3 regions of the Acidovorax sp. FHTAMBA genome follow, and region 2 is predicted to be linked to each of the others. Evidence: riboswitches for the same ligand, from Rfam matches in the RefSeq annotation. Region 2 holds a riboswitch; each other region holds the start of a gene.
The links. Region 2 has a riboswitch for glycine ahead of gcvT (glycine cleavage system aminomethyltransferase GcvT). Riboswitches for the same ligand answer to the same signal wherever they lie in the genome.
Positions count from the first base shown of each region.

Region 1 (4,718 bases), 1.8 Mb from region 2:
ACCAGAAACACTCATCCCATGCTGAATTTCGACTTCCACAACCCCACCCACATCGCCTTCGGCCAAGGCCGCATTGCCGACTTGGCCAAGCTCGTGCCCGCTGCCGCCAAGGTGCTGATCCTCGTGGGTGGCGCCAGCGCCGAAAAGACCGGCACGCTGACCGAAGTGCGCGCCGCGCTGGGCGAGCGCCAGCACGCCACCTTCAGCGGCATCGAGCCCAACCCGAGTTACGAGACCTGCATGAAGGCCGTGGCGCAGATCCGCGAGGGCGGGTTTGACTTTTTGCTGGCCGTGGGCGGCGGCTCGGTGATCGACGCCACCAAGTTCATCGCGGCCGCCGTTCCGCTGGAGGGGGAGCCCTGGTCAATCCTTGAAAAATACGGCCGCAACGTGAAGAGTGCGCTGCCGTTTGGTGCTGTCCTCACGCTGCCCGCCACAGGCTCGGAGATGAACAGCGGCAGCGTCATCACCCACCGCGCCAAGGGGGCCAAGCTGCCTTTCAGCAGCCGGCACACCTACCCGCAGTTCTCGGTGCTCGACCCCACCAAGACCTACACCCTGCCGCCCCAGCAGCTGGCCAATGGCGTGGTGGATGCGTTTGTGCACACGGTGGAGCAGTACCTGACCTACCCGGTCAACGCGCCCGTGCAGGACCGTTTTGCCGAAGGCATCCTGCAGACGCTGATCGAGGTGGGCCCGCGCCTGCTGACAGCACAAGAGCCGGTGTATGACGACCGCGCCAACCTGATGTGGGCCGCCACCATGGCGCTCAACGGCCTCATCGGCGCCGGCGTGCCGCAGGACTGGGCCACGCACATGATCGGCCACGAGCTGACCGCGTTGCACGGCATCGACCACGCGCGCACCTTGGCCATCGTGCTGCCCGCGCTGCTCAACGAGCGCCGGGTGGCCAAGCGCGAAAAGCTCTTGCAGTACGGCGAGCGCGTGTGGGGCATCACCACGGGCACCGACGACGAGCGCATCACCGCCGCCATCGAGCGCACGCGTGATTTCTTTGAAAGCATGGGCATCGCCACGCGCCTGTCGGGCTACGGTCTGGGTGCCGAGGTGGTCACCACCGTGGTGGCGCAGCTCGAAGCGCATGGCATGGTGCAGCTGGGCGAGCAGCGCGAGATCACGCCCGCCGTGAGCCGTCGCATCCTCGAAGCCGCCCTGTAAGCGGCCCGCCCAGGGCCGTCAATACCCTTGGGGCCGGGTTTGGTTTGTGCGCGTGGGTTAGAGTAAACCCTTATCTTGCGGGAGAGAGGGGCGGCACCGCCCCCGCCGAAGGCGCAAACTCCCATCATCGCTCAGGCACACCGGACCGCAAGAGACCATCGCCGACTGGAGAGAGGCCGCCGCACTGCGCAACGCGGGCGGGGGCCCACCGAAGGGGCTGGCTGCCACCGCAGCTGAAACTCTCAGGTACCAAGGACAGGGGGAGAGGCGCCGCAGGCCCGTCATCGACGGGTACTGCTCAGCCCGAAATCCCTCTGGATGTCTTCATCACCCTCTGCTGCCGCGCCTGCCGTGGCGCCCAATAAGCGCTCGGCGCTCAAATTTCTCTGCGGCTTCCTGGCCGGTCTGGTGCTGGCCGGCAGCGCCGGTGGGGCCTGGGTGCTGCACCTGCTGTGGCAACAGTTACCCACGGTAGACCACCTGGCCGACTACGACCCCATGTTGCCCCTGCGCATTTATGCCGCCGACGGCAGCCTGCTGGCGGAGTTCGGCGAAGAGCGCCGCGATTTCGTGCCCATTGGCCACATACCGGCGCACGTGCGCCAGGCGCTGCTGGCGATTGAGGATGCGCGGTTTTACGAGCACGGCGCGGTGGACTTCACCGGCCTGGCGCGCGCTGCGCTGCGCAATGTGGTGTCTGGCGAGCACGCCCAGGGCGCGAGCACCATCACCATGCAGGTGGCGCGGGTGTTCTTTCTGAGCCGTGTCAAAACCTACAGCCGCAAGCTCATGGAGATCCTGCTGGCCTACAAGCTGGAGGCCATGTACAGCAAGGACAAGATCCTGGAGCTGTACATGAACCAGATCTACCTGGGCGAGCGGGCCTACGGGTTTGCAGCGGCCGCGTCGGTGTACTTCGACAAGACGCTGGACGAGCTGACAGTGGCCGAGGCCGCGATGCTGGCCGGCCTGCCCAAGGCGCCTTCGGCCTACAACCCGGTGGCCAACCGCGAACGCGCCACCGTGCGCCAGCAATACATCCTGCAGCGCATGCACGCGCTGGGCTACCTGGACACCGCCGCTTACGACGCGGCCAGTGCCGAGGTGCTCGCTTTGCGCACGCAGCCACGTTCCATCGACCCTGCCGCAGCGTTTGCCGTGGAACAAGCGCGCAAGATGGTGGTGGACCGGTTTGGAGAAGCGGCGTATTCGCTGGGCTTGGATGTGGTCACCACCCTGCGCCTGGCAGAGCAGCAGGCCGCCACGCGCGCGCTGCGCGCCGGGCTGCTGCGCGCGCAGGCGTCGCAGGGCTATGCGGGCCCCGAGGCACGCTTATCGCACACCGAGGCCGCCCGAAACGGCCACCCCCGGGCCCTGAGTGCAGCGCTGGCGCCGTACCGGGACAGCGGTGAACTGCGGGTGGCCCTGGTGCGCGAGGCGTCGCAGGCGGGCGGCATTTCTGCGCTGCTGCGCGACGGCACGCGCGTGCAGATTCCGCGCAGCCGCCTGACTGCCAGCGCCCGCGAGGCCTTGGCGCCCGATACGCCCACGCAGCGGCGCATTTCATCGGGCGCGGTGATTCGCGTGGTGGCCGACGCACGCCAGCAGTGGAGCCTTGCGCAGCTGCCCGGCATGGAAGGGGCGCTGGTCTCCATGGACACGGACACCGGGGAGATTCTGGCGCTCGCGGGCGGCTTCGACCACGCACTGAACCAGTTCGACCATGCGGTGCAGGCCCTGCGTCAGCCCGGCTCCACCTTCAAGCCGTTCATCTTCTCTGCCGCGCTGGAGAAGGGCTATGCACCGGGCACGCTGGTCGACGATACGCAGCGCGTGGTCACCCCCGCCGCACGCGGTCGCGCCGCCTGGAGCCCGCGCAACTATGGTGGCAATTACGAAGGTTTCATTTCCGCGCGGCGCGGCCTGGTGCGTTCCAAGAACATGGTGGCGGTCAACCTGATGGAAGCGGCCGGAGTGCAGTATGTGCAGCAGTTCGCCACCCGCTTTGGTTTTGACCCCGCGCTCAACCCGGCCCGGCTGCCGCTGGCGCTGGGCGCGGGCGCAGTCACGCCACTGCAGCTGACGCAGGCCTACGCCGTGTTTGCCAATGGTGGCACGCTGGTACAGCCCCGGCTGATCCGCACCGTGAGCGAGCGCGGCGGCGAGGTGCTGTACGAGGCGCAAGGGTCATCGCCCCGCGCCGCCGTGGTGTCCGAGCGCAACGCCTTCGTGCTCGACAGCATGCTGCGCGACGTGGTCGAGCACGGCACCGGCAGGCGCGCCAGGGCGCTGGGCCGCCCCGACGTGGCGGGCAAGACCGGCACCTCCAACGACGCGCGCGACGTGTGGTTTGCAGGCTACTCGTCGGGCGTGGCCTCGGTCGTGTGGATGGGCTACGACCAGCCGCGCAGCCTGGGCCGGCACACCGGCGGCACGCAGGCACTGCCGGTATGGACGGACTACATGGCCGTGGCCGTGCAGGGGCGCAAGCCGGTGCTGCGCACCATGCCACTCGACCTGATGCGCTTTGGCGACGACTACCTGTACCCCGAATACGTGTTTGGTACTTGCGTGGATGACCGTACCGCCTTTGTGCAAAGCCCGTTCGAATGCGGCCTGGAGAGGCGCCGCGATTCGGCCGTGGCGCTGGAAAATAGGGATGAAAATGGCCTCTGGCGATGGATGGATATGCGCTGACAGCTATCAAAATTGAAGTGATACGGCGTCGCCGCACCGCGTTGGTTTCAAGGTGCGGTCACAGCGGACCGGGCTGAGGCGTGCTTCCCCGACCTGTGGCGCACTTTCTGGCGCGGCACCTGCGTTGAACTGCGATGGGTGCGGAACGCGCGGCAGCGCCATGCTGTAAGCCAATGCCGCAAACCTGCCGGCATTGCGGGACAACGGGCCTTGTGGCTGGTACGGTGCCAGTTTGGTGTTTCACATCAACCCCTAACGAAAGCGACCTCCATGGCACACATCCTCATGGTTCTGACGTCCCACGACCAACTGGGCGACACCGGCAAAAAGACCGGATTCTGGCTGGAAGAGTTTGCAGCACCGTACTACGTGTTCAAGGATGCCGGCGCGCAGATCACGCTCGCGTCGCCCCGCGGCGGCCAGCCTCCGCTGGACCCCAAGAGCGACGACGAAGACGCCCAGACCGACGCAACGCGCCGCTTCAAGGCCGATGCCGAGGCGCAAAAACAGCTGGCCAGCACCGTGCCGCTGTCCAGCGTGAAGGCCGAGGACTTTGATGCCGTGTTCTACCCCGGCGGCCACGGCCCGCTGTGGGACCTGGCGGAAGACGCGCAGTCCATCGCGCTCATTGAAAAGACCTTTGCGGCCGGCAAGCCGCTGGCGCTGGTATGCCACGCGCCCGGCGTGCTGCGCCACGCCAAGGCGCCCGACGGGTCGCCGCTGGTCAAGGGCAAGCAAGTGACCGGCTTCACCAACAGCGAAGAAGAGGCCGTGCAGCTGACGCACATCGTGCCGTTTCTGGTGGAAGACATGCTCAAGGCCAACGGTGGACACTATTCCAA
Region 1 covers NZ_CP152407.1:777,750-782,467, forward strand. Annotated here, with positions in the region: gene AAFF19_RS03620 (iron-containing alcohol dehydrogenase) at 19-1,179, shown strand; glycine riboswitch at 1,248-1,337, shown strand; gene AAFF19_RS03625 (PBP1A family penicillin-binding protein) at 1,498-3,876, shown strand; gene AAFF19_RS03630 (type 1 glutamine amidotransferase domain-containing protein) at 4,147-4,718, shown strand, end outside.
Region 1: linked by a shared signal. The riboswitch ahead of AAFF19_RS03625 (PBP1A family penicillin-binding protein) and the one ahead of gcvT (glycine cleavage system aminomethyltransferase GcvT) in region 2 are both predicted to bind glycine.

Region 2 (4,718 bases):
GCTGGAGCCCACCGCGTGTGCGCAGGGTGCTCGACTACATCGTGGCGCTGGCTGCGCTGGCGCTGATTGGCGTGATCATCTGGTGGGGCTGGGACTATGCGCAGCGCGGTGGCGTGCAGTCGATGGCGGGGCTCGAATCCGTCTCCATGTTCTGGGCCTACGTGGCCATGCCGGTGGGCGGCGTGTTCAGCGTCATCGGCATCATCGGCTGCCTGGTCGACCCCCACCGCCTTGAGCTGGAGACTGCGCAATGAGCGACGCGACGAGCCGCCTCAAGCGAGCGAACGGCCCCCTCGGGGGGCAGCGAGAACATGCAATGCCGAGCGTGGGGGTCCACCAATGACTCCAGTCATGATCACCACCATGGTGCTGTGTTTTGCACTCACCGTGTCCGTGGCCGTCTCCATCGGCCTGGCCTCCATCCTGGGCATCCAGGTGGCCAATGCCAACATGCTCATCTCGGTCAAGGAGATGTTCGCCTCGATCAACAAGTTTCCGCTGGCCGCCATTCCGTTCTTCATCCTGGCGGGCAACCTGATGGAAACCGGCGGCATCTCGCGCCGGCTGGTGGAGTTTGCCAAGAGCATCGTGGGCGGGGTGCAGGGCGGCCTGCCCATGACCTGCGTGCTCACCTGCATGATCTTTGCAGCCGTGTCGGGCTCGTCGGTGGCCACCACGTTTGCGATTGGCGCCATCCTGATCCCGGCGCTCATCAAGCACGGCTACCCCACCAGCTATGCCGCCGCGCTGCAGGCCACCAGTGCCGAGCTGGGCGTGATCATCCCGCCCTCGATTCCGCTCATCCTGTATGGCGTGAGCGCCGAGGTGTCGATCGGTGAGCTGTTCATCGCAGGCTTTGGCCCGGGCGTTCTTATCAGTGGCGCATTGATGCTTTTCGTATGGGCCTATTGCAAATGGAAGGGCTGGGGCAAGAACGACGGTGACGGCCGCATGCCCCTGGGCCGGGCCACGCTGCAGGCGGGCTGGGCGCTGCTGATGCCGGTCATCATCCTGGGCGGCATCTACGGCGGCATCTTCACGCCCACCGAGGCATCGGCTGTGGCGGTGTTCTATGCGCTCGTCATCGGCGTGGTGATCTACCGCGAGATCCGCATCAAGGACCTGTTCGGCATCCTGCGCAAGTCGGCCATCTCGTCGGCCGTGATCATGTTCATCATTGCCAACGCCGGGCTGTTTGCCTTTCTCATCACCCGTGCGGGTGTACCCGATGCGATTGGCCGCTGGCTGGAAGCGGTGCTGCAGTCGCCCACGCTCTTCCTGCTGGGCGTGAACGCGGCGCTGTTCATCATCGGCATGTTCATCGAGACCAGCGCCGCCATCATTGTGCTGGCGCCCATCCTGGCACCGGTGGCCATGCACTTTGGTGTGGACCCGGTGCACTTCGGACTCATCATGGTGGTGAACCTGGCCATGGGCATGATCACGCCGCCGTTTGGCGTGAACCTGTTTGCGGCCTGCACGGTGGCGCGCATATCGCTGGACCGCATCGTGGGGCATTTGATTCCGTTCGTGCTGGTCATCATGGCGTGCCTCATGATCGTGACCTACGTGCCGCAGCTGTCGCTGGGTTTGCGGGATCTGGTCTACGCAAAGTAGCGAGTGCAGTGTTTCACGCTTTCTGGCACGCAAGAAAACGTCTTTTCGGCCATGGCCGCGTTGCAAATCCTCGCGATACCGCCCGGTATCGCTGTGGTTTGCGCCTTGCCAGTGCCAAAAATCCATTTTTCTTGTTTGCGCCATCAAGCGTCAAACACTGCACTAGAATCGCCCGGTCAGGAGAGAGTGCCAGCCCTAAGGGCCACCGCACCGCCGAAGGCGCAGGCAACAGCCGAACGCTCAGGCAAAAGGACTGACAACCGCCCGCAGTGATGCGGGCGTTCCCTTGCTGGAGAGAGATGGCCCGCCGCACCGCGTTATGAGGCCATCCACCGAAGGAGCAAACCGCACGGCCAGCCAGGGCAGTGGGGCGAATCTCTCAGGTAAAGCGGACAGCAGGGCAAATCCCGTGGCCACCGTGGTGGCTACGGCCCCCATTTGCCCCGGAGTTCCGCCATGTCGTCAGCCAACGCCCCCCTGCTTGCCACGCCCCTGAACGCCCTGCACACCGAGCTGGGCGCCCGCATGGTGCCGTTTGCCGGATATTCCATGCCCGTGCAGTACCCCGCGGGCCTCATGGCCGAGCATGTGCACACGCGCACGGCCGCCGGCCTGTTCGACGTCTCGCACATGGGCCAGCTCAAGCTGGTGGGCCCCGATGCCGCCGCAGCCTTCGAAACCCTGATGCCCGTGGATGTGATCGACCTGCCCGTGGGCAAGCAGCGCTACGGCCTGCTGCTCACCGACGAAGGCACGGTCATGGATGACCTGATGTTCTTCAACCAGGGCGTGGTGGACGGCGAGCCCACCCTGTTTGTCATCGTCAACGGCGCGTGCAAGGTGGACGACATCGCGCACATCCAGGCGCGCATCGACCAGCGTTGCAAGGTGGTGCCGATGCCCGACCACGGCCTGCTGGCGCTGCAGGGCCCGCAGGCGGCCACTGCCCTTGCACGCCTGGCGCCCGGTGTGGAAAAGCTGGTGTTCATGACCGGTGGTGCATTCAGCATTGCAGGCTGCGACTGCTTCGTGACCCGCAGTGGCTACACCGGCGAGGACGGCTTTGAAATCTCGGTGCCCGCCGCCCAGGCCGAAACCCTTGCCCGCGCGCTGCTGGCCCAGCCAGAAGTGAAGCCCATTGGCCTGGGCGCCCGCAATTCGCTGCGCCTGGAAGCCGGCCTGTGCCTGTATGGCAACGACATTGACACCACCACCACGCCGCCCGAAGCGGGCCTGAACTGGGCCATCCAGAAGGTGCGCCGCACCGGTGGCGCGCGTGCTGGCGGCTTCCCGGGCGCCGACAAGGTGCTGGCGCAGATCGACAACCCCGCCAGCCTGCAGCGCAAGCGAGTGGGCCTGGTCGCGCTGGAACGTGTACCGGTGCGCGAACACACCGAGCTGCAAAGCACCGATGGGCAAAAAATCGGCGAAGTCACCAGCGGCCTGCTGGGGCCCACGGTGAACGAGCCCGTGGCCATGGGCTATGTGGCGCCCGCCTTTGCAGCCATCGGCACGCGCGTGAACGCCATCGTGCGCGGCAAGGCCGTGCCGATGGAGGTGCGCGCCCTGCCGTTTGTGCCCGCCAACTACTTCCGTGGCTGATTTCCGCCGGCGCTGCGTGCCGACCACGCCTGCGCCCGCTACATTGCAGATTCCTTCATTTTTTTCCCCATTGCTTGAGGAGCCTTTCCATGACCGTCAAATTTTCCAAAGACCACGAGTGGATCAACGTCGCCGACGCCAATGCGGCCGTGGTCGGCATCACCGTGCATGCCCAGGATGCCCTCGGTGACGTGGTGTTCGTAGATCTGCCCGCCGTCGGCGCCACGTTTGCGCAGGGCGATGTCGCGGGCGTGGTGGAGTCCGTCAAGGCTGCGGCTGACGTGTACATGCCCGTCTCCGGCGAAGTGGTGGAAGTCAACGAAGCGCTGCGCGCCGACCCCTCGCTGGCCAACTCCGACCCGCTCAATGCCGGCTGGTTCTTCAAGGTCAAGCTCAGCGACGCCAGCCAGCTCGATGCGCTGCTGGACGAAGCCGCCTACTCAGCCTTTGCCGCCAGCGCCTGAGGGCCTTGACGCTTTCATAGAAAAACCATAGCTGCCTGCGCTTGATTTCATTGGCTTTCAGCCATAAAACACGCTGAATCAACCAAGCAACAAGCGCCAGCAGCTTCTTTTTTAATAGCACCCGAACGCCCGCCCATGACCGCCGCCCTGCCCCTTTCCGCTCTGGAGAACGCCGCCGAATTCCTGCCCCGCCACATCGGCATCGACGCAGCGGATGAAGCCCACATGCTGTCCGTGATTGGCGAGGCGTCGCGCCGGGCGCTGATTGACTCCATCGTGCCGCGCTCCATCGCCCGCAGCAGCGCGATGGACCTGCCCGCGCCCATCACGGAAGCCGCGGCGCTGGCCGAACTCAAGGCGCTGGCGGCCAAGAACCAGGTCCTCAAAAGCTTCATCGGCCAGGGCTACTACGGCACGCACACGCCGGGCGTCATCCTGCGCAACATCCTGGAAAACCCCGCCTGGTACACCGCCTACACGCCCTACCAGGCCGAAATCTCGCAGGGCCGCATGGAGGCGCTGGTCAACTTCCAGACCATGGTGTGCGACCTGACCGGCATGCCCATTGCCAATGCGTCGATGCTCGATGAGGCCACCGCCGCCGCCGAGGCGATGACGCTGGCCAAGCGCTCGGTCAAGAGCAAAAGCAATGTGTTTGTGGTGGCCGGTGATGCCCACCCGCAAACCATCGAGGTGATCCAGACCCGTGCCAAGCCGCTGGGCATCGAGGTGCTGCTGGCCAATTCCGCCGCCGAATGGGATGCCGCGCTCAATGGCGACTACTTCGCCGTGCTGGCCCAGTACCCCGCCACCAGCGGCCGCATTGACGACCTGCGCGCCGACGTGGAAAAAGCCCACACCAAGCAAGCCGCCTTCATCGCCGCAGCCGACCTGCAGGCCCTCACGCTGATCACGCCGCCCGGTGAATGGGGTGCCGACATCGTCGTGGGCACCACCCAGCGTTTTGGCATGCCCATGGGCGCCGGTGGCCCGCACGCGGCCTACATGGCCTGCCGCGACGATTTCAAGCGCAGC
Region 2 covers NZ_CP152407.1:2,587,673-2,592,390, reverse strand. Annotated here, with positions in the region: gene AAFF19_RS12235 (TRAP transporter small permease) at 1-254, shown strand, start outside; gene AAFF19_RS12230 (TRAP transporter large permease) at 340-1,617, shown strand; glycine riboswitch at 1,793-1,875, shown strand; glycine riboswitch at 1,897-2,023, shown strand; gene gcvT (glycine cleavage system aminomethyltransferase GcvT) at 2,074-3,219, shown strand; gene gcvH (glycine cleavage system protein GcvH) at 3,309-3,683, shown strand; gene gcvP (aminomethyl-transferring glycine dehydrogenase) at 3,819-4,718, shown strand, end outside.

Region 3 (4,718 bases), 1.9 Mb from region 2:
TCAACCGCGTGCTGGAGCTGGGCGGCTTTGTGCTGCGCAGCCAGATGGCGCGCATGGTGCAGCACGGCAGCGGCGTGATGGGCATGCTGCAACTGGCAAAGCAGGCCATGGCCAGCGCCCCGCCCGGGCCCGCCCACCCCCCCGCCGCGGCCGGCGCAGCGGCCCCGCCGCCCTCGCCCTCCCGCTCCCCCCGTAGGCCGCGCAAGCCCCGTGCCACCACCGCGGCGCCCACCCCGGCCCCCACTCAAACACCCGCCCCACCCACCGCCCCCCGCAGGAGGAAAGCCGCATGACCACCACCCACCCCGTACGCGTGGTGCAAGTGCCGGCGGGCACCGCCATCCACGCCACCTTGCCCGGTGCGCATTTTTTTGATGCCTATGCGGTGGCCGATCCGCACCCCGCCACCAGCGCGCTGCACACCTGGCTGGACGTGCTGGCCCGCACACCACGTTGGACGGAGCACCTGCTGGCGGTGCGCAACAGGCTGGTGCGGCTGGTAGGGCTCAAGGGCGTGGGGCAGCTGCAGGACATGCATCGCCCGGCCAGCGGAGGCGCGCCATCCGATGCGCGCAGCTACCGCGTGGGTGACCGGGTGGGTATCTTCGTGATCCGCCACCTGAGCGATGCCGAAGTGGTCATGGGGCAGGACGACCGGCATCTTGATGTGCAGGTGTCCCTGACCAAGCACCCGGCCCCGCCCGGCGGCACTGCGAGCGTGGTCCTCAGCACGGTGGTGCACATCCACAACACACTGGGCCACGCGTACATGGCAGTCATCACGCCATTTCATCGGCTGATCGTTCGCAGCATGCTGCAGCGCCTGGCCGCCGCGCCCCGCCATGGCCAGCGCTGAGCCGCCGCGCACCAGCCGCATCGCCCGCGGTGCCATCACGGGCCTGGCCGCCGCCCGCATCGGCGTGGCCCAGCTGGGGCACCGCGCCCGCACACCATCGGCCCAGGCGCAGGCCGACCACGAAGCTGCCCTCGGTCGCATCCTCTTTGGCGCACTAGGCCAGCTGCGGGGTTCGGCGCTCAAAGTGTCGCAGCTGCTCAGCATGCACCCGGGCCTGCTGCCCGGCGGCGTTCGGCAAGAACTCGCACGTGCCCACCACCAGGCCCCGCCGCTCAACCGCGCGCTGGTGGGCCGCGTGTTCCGCCAGGCGTTCGGGCAGGAGCCTGAGGCGCTGTTTGACCACTTCGAGCCCACCGCCTTTGCCGCTGCCAGCCTGGGGCAGGTGCACCGCGCGCAGCTTGCGGGGCATGGCACCGTCGCCGTGAAAGTGCAATACCCCGGCATCGCCGCCACCATCACGAGCGACATGCAGCTCATGCGCACCGCCCTGCGCGCACTGGCGCACACCGGCATGCCCATGCCCGCAGACGCCGTGGTGGCCAGCGTCATGGACGAGATCGAGGCCACGCTGCTGCGCGAGGTGGACTACCTGCAGGAGGCCGAACAACTGCAGTGGTTTGCCCGGCACGCCGCGCGGCCGGGCGTGGTGCTGGCCGAGCCCATCCTTTCGCACACCCGGGCGCAGGTGCTCACGCAGCAGTTTTTGCCGGGCCAACCCCTGGTCGCCTGGCTGGCGACGCAGCCCGCGCAGGCCGAGCGCGACCGGGCCGGGCAGCACCTGTGGGACTGGTTCATGCACTGCATTTTTGTGCTGGGCCGGGTGCATGCCGACCCGCACCCCGGCAACTTCCTGTTCGCACCAGACGGCACGGTGGGCGTGCTGGACTTTGGCTGCACGCGCGAACTGTCGGCACACTTTCGCACCCAGGTGGCCAAAGCGTGGTCAGCGCTGCTGCGCGCCCCCACCGACCCGCAACGCGATGCGCTGGTGCTGCAGGCCTACCAGGCGCTGGGCCTCGTGAAAGCCGACCTCGCCCTGCAAACCTACACCGCCGAACTTGCCCCCGCACTGGCCGACATGCAGGCCTGGCAGATCGAGCCCTTCACCCGGCCCGTTTTCGACTTCGGCGCCAAGACGCCGCCCCCCATCACGCCCGCACGGCACCAGCGCGCACTGGGGCAGCACCTGTTGCAGGTGCCGGGCGAGATGCCCTCGTTCGAGCGCATGTGGATGGGCCTCATGCACCTGCTCACCGGCCTGGGCGCCCGGGTGCACACCCGCCGCGCAGGCTTTCTGGCAGTGGATGGCGACGAAGCCGCTACCAGACCGGTCGTCTGAATCCTTCACAAAAAGGAACCCCTGCATGAACATGCTGTTGATGATGGCGGCCGGGGGCCTGGCCCTGGTGGGCGTGGTGCACTCGGTGCTGGGCGAGGTCATGGTGTTTCGCACGCTGCGCACACGGAGCATGGTGCCCACGGCCGGGCACCCCGTGCTGCGGGAATGGCAGGTGCGCATTCTCTGGGCCACATGGCATCTGGCCTCCATCCTGGGCTGGGCCCTGAGTGCCCTGCTGTGGCGCCTGGCCAACGCACCTGCCGATGCAGATCTGCGCACGTGGCTGGCCCAGGTTGCCGTGGTCGCGCTGCTGGCCAGCGCGTTGCTGGTGCTCGGCGCCACGCGCGGCCGGCACCCGGCCTGGGCCGCGCTGCTCGCCATTGCCGCGCTGGTGGCGTGGCATTGAGGGGCCAGGGCAACCGGCTCGCGCAGAGAAACACAACTTCACAAGACTTCGCAATCTGCCTACAGCGGCTTGACGATGGGCCTGCACGATGAAGTCTCCGGTTCCGCAGGGAGCCTTTCTCAAGGAGATCATCATGGCCCGCAACGCAATCGCCGCCCTTTCCATCGCACTGCTCTCGCTGGGTGCCGCAGGGGTGGCGCAGGCACAGACCAGCGCCACCGTTGTCATCCAGTCGGGACAAGCCCGCCACTACCAGAGCCCGGCGCCTGTGGTGGTGCAGCATGCGCCTCCGCCCGCACGCTACGAAGTCATGCCGCGCCCCCGCCGCAATATGGTGTGGGTGCCTGGCCACTGGGAATGGCGCGGCCACCGCCATGTCTGGAACCAGGGCCACTGGATCAAGGCGCGGCCCGGCTACCACTACCGTGAGGCCCGCTGGGTCGAGCACGGTGGCCGCTGGGAGCTGCGCCCCAGCCGCTGGGATCGCGATGGTGATGGCGTCCCGAACCGCTATGACCGCGACCACCGCGACCGGGACCGTGATGGCATGGCCCACCGCGGCGATCGCGACCGTGACGGCGTGCCCAACCGCCACGACCGCCGCCCGGACAACCCCTACCGCCAGTGAGCACGCTTGAACCACCACCGCGCCAACGCACCACCCGGCCCCCGGGTGCGTGGGGGCGGGTCGTCGCCTGCATCAGCAACGATTGCGGTGCATTAGCGCGGCAAGGCGGGTTGAAGCAATGGCTTCACCCCTAGAATCGGCCTCGCAGGAGAGCAGGACGGGCTGGAGGCCCGCCACTGCACCGAAGGCGCAAACTCCCATACACGCTCAGGTTCCGTACTGCAACCATTCATCAAAGCCGTCTGGAGAGCCGCCCCACCCCACCTGGCGTGGTGGCGCACCGAAGGAGCAAACCGCGCGCCATGTGGGCTGCGCGGTGAATCTCTCAGGTACCAAGGACAGGGGGAGCGGCAGCTTGGCAGACGCGCGCCAGCTGTTGCTATTTAAATAATAGCTGCCAACGCATGTCCATCAAGCGCTGAACCCTTAAAAGGCTTCAAAAATGCGCGTGATCGTTTTGGGCGCCGGCTTGCTCGGCGTGACATCGGCTTACTACCTGCAGCAGCTCGGCCATGAGGTCACGGTCATCGACCGCCAGGGCACGCCCGGCGCCGAGACCAGCTTTGCCAACGGTGGCCAGATCTCGGTGAGCCATGCCGAGCCCTGGGCCAACCCCAGTGCCCCGCTGAAGGTGCTGCAGTGGCTCGGCCAGGAAGATGCGCCTCTGCTGTTCCGCATCCGCGCCGACATGCGCCAGTGGCTGTGGGGCCTGTCGTTCCTGCGCAATTGCACTCCGGCACGCACCCGCCACAACATCGAGCAGATCGTGCGCCTGGGCACCTACAGCCGCGACACGCTGCAGCAGCTGCGCGCCGCCACCGGCATCCAGTACGACCAGCGCACGCAGGGCATCCTGCACTTTTATACCAACCAGAAGGAATTCGACGGCGCGCTGGCACCGGCCGAGCAGATGCGCCAGCTCGGCTGCGAGCGCCAGGTGATCAGCGCCGACGAAGCCGTGCGCCTCGAACCCGCGCTGGCCCACATCCGCCCGCAGCTGGCGGGCGCCACCTACACGGCCGAGGACGAATCGGGCGACGCCAACCTGTTCACCCGCGAACTGGCCAAGCTGTGCGAGGCAGCGGGCGTGCAGTTCCGCATGGGCCACCACATCACTGCACTGCGCGAGGCAGGCGGCCGCATTGACCATGTGGAAGTGACCAACGCCGAGGGCCGCTTCGAGCGCGTGCGCGGCGATGCGTTTGTGATGGCCATGGGTTCGTTCAGCCCGCTGCTGGCGCAGCCACTGGGCATTCGCCTGCCCATTTACCCGGCCAAGGGCTATTCGGTGACCATGCCGGTCAAGGACGCATCGATGGCGCACCAGGTGAGCCTGACGGACGACGAGTTCAAGCTCGTGTTCTCGCGCTACACCAGCGAACGCGGCGGTGACCGCCTGCGCATTGCAGGCACGGCCGAACTCAACGGCTACGACCGCAATCTGAACCAGGTGCGCTGCGAGGCCATCGTGCGGCGTGTGGAGCAACTC
Region 3 covers NZ_CP152407.1:4,498,329-4,503,046, forward strand. Annotated here, with positions in the region: gene AAFF19_RS20965 (TetR family transcriptional regulator) at 1-293, shown strand, start outside; gene AAFF19_RS20970 (DUF2867 domain-containing protein) at 290-856, shown strand; gene AAFF19_RS20975 (AarF/ABC1/UbiB kinase family protein) at 843-2,195, shown strand; gene AAFF19_RS20980 (hypothetical protein) at 2,221-2,601, shown strand; gene AAFF19_RS20985 (YXWGXW repeat-containing protein) at 2,735-3,229, shown strand; glycine riboswitch at 3,462-3,581, shown strand; gene AAFF19_RS20990 (D-amino acid dehydrogenase) at 3,672-4,718, shown strand, end outside.
Region 3: linked by a shared signal. The riboswitch ahead of AAFF19_RS20990 (D-amino acid dehydrogenase) and the one ahead of gcvT (glycine cleavage system aminomethyltransferase GcvT) in region 2 are both predicted to bind glycine.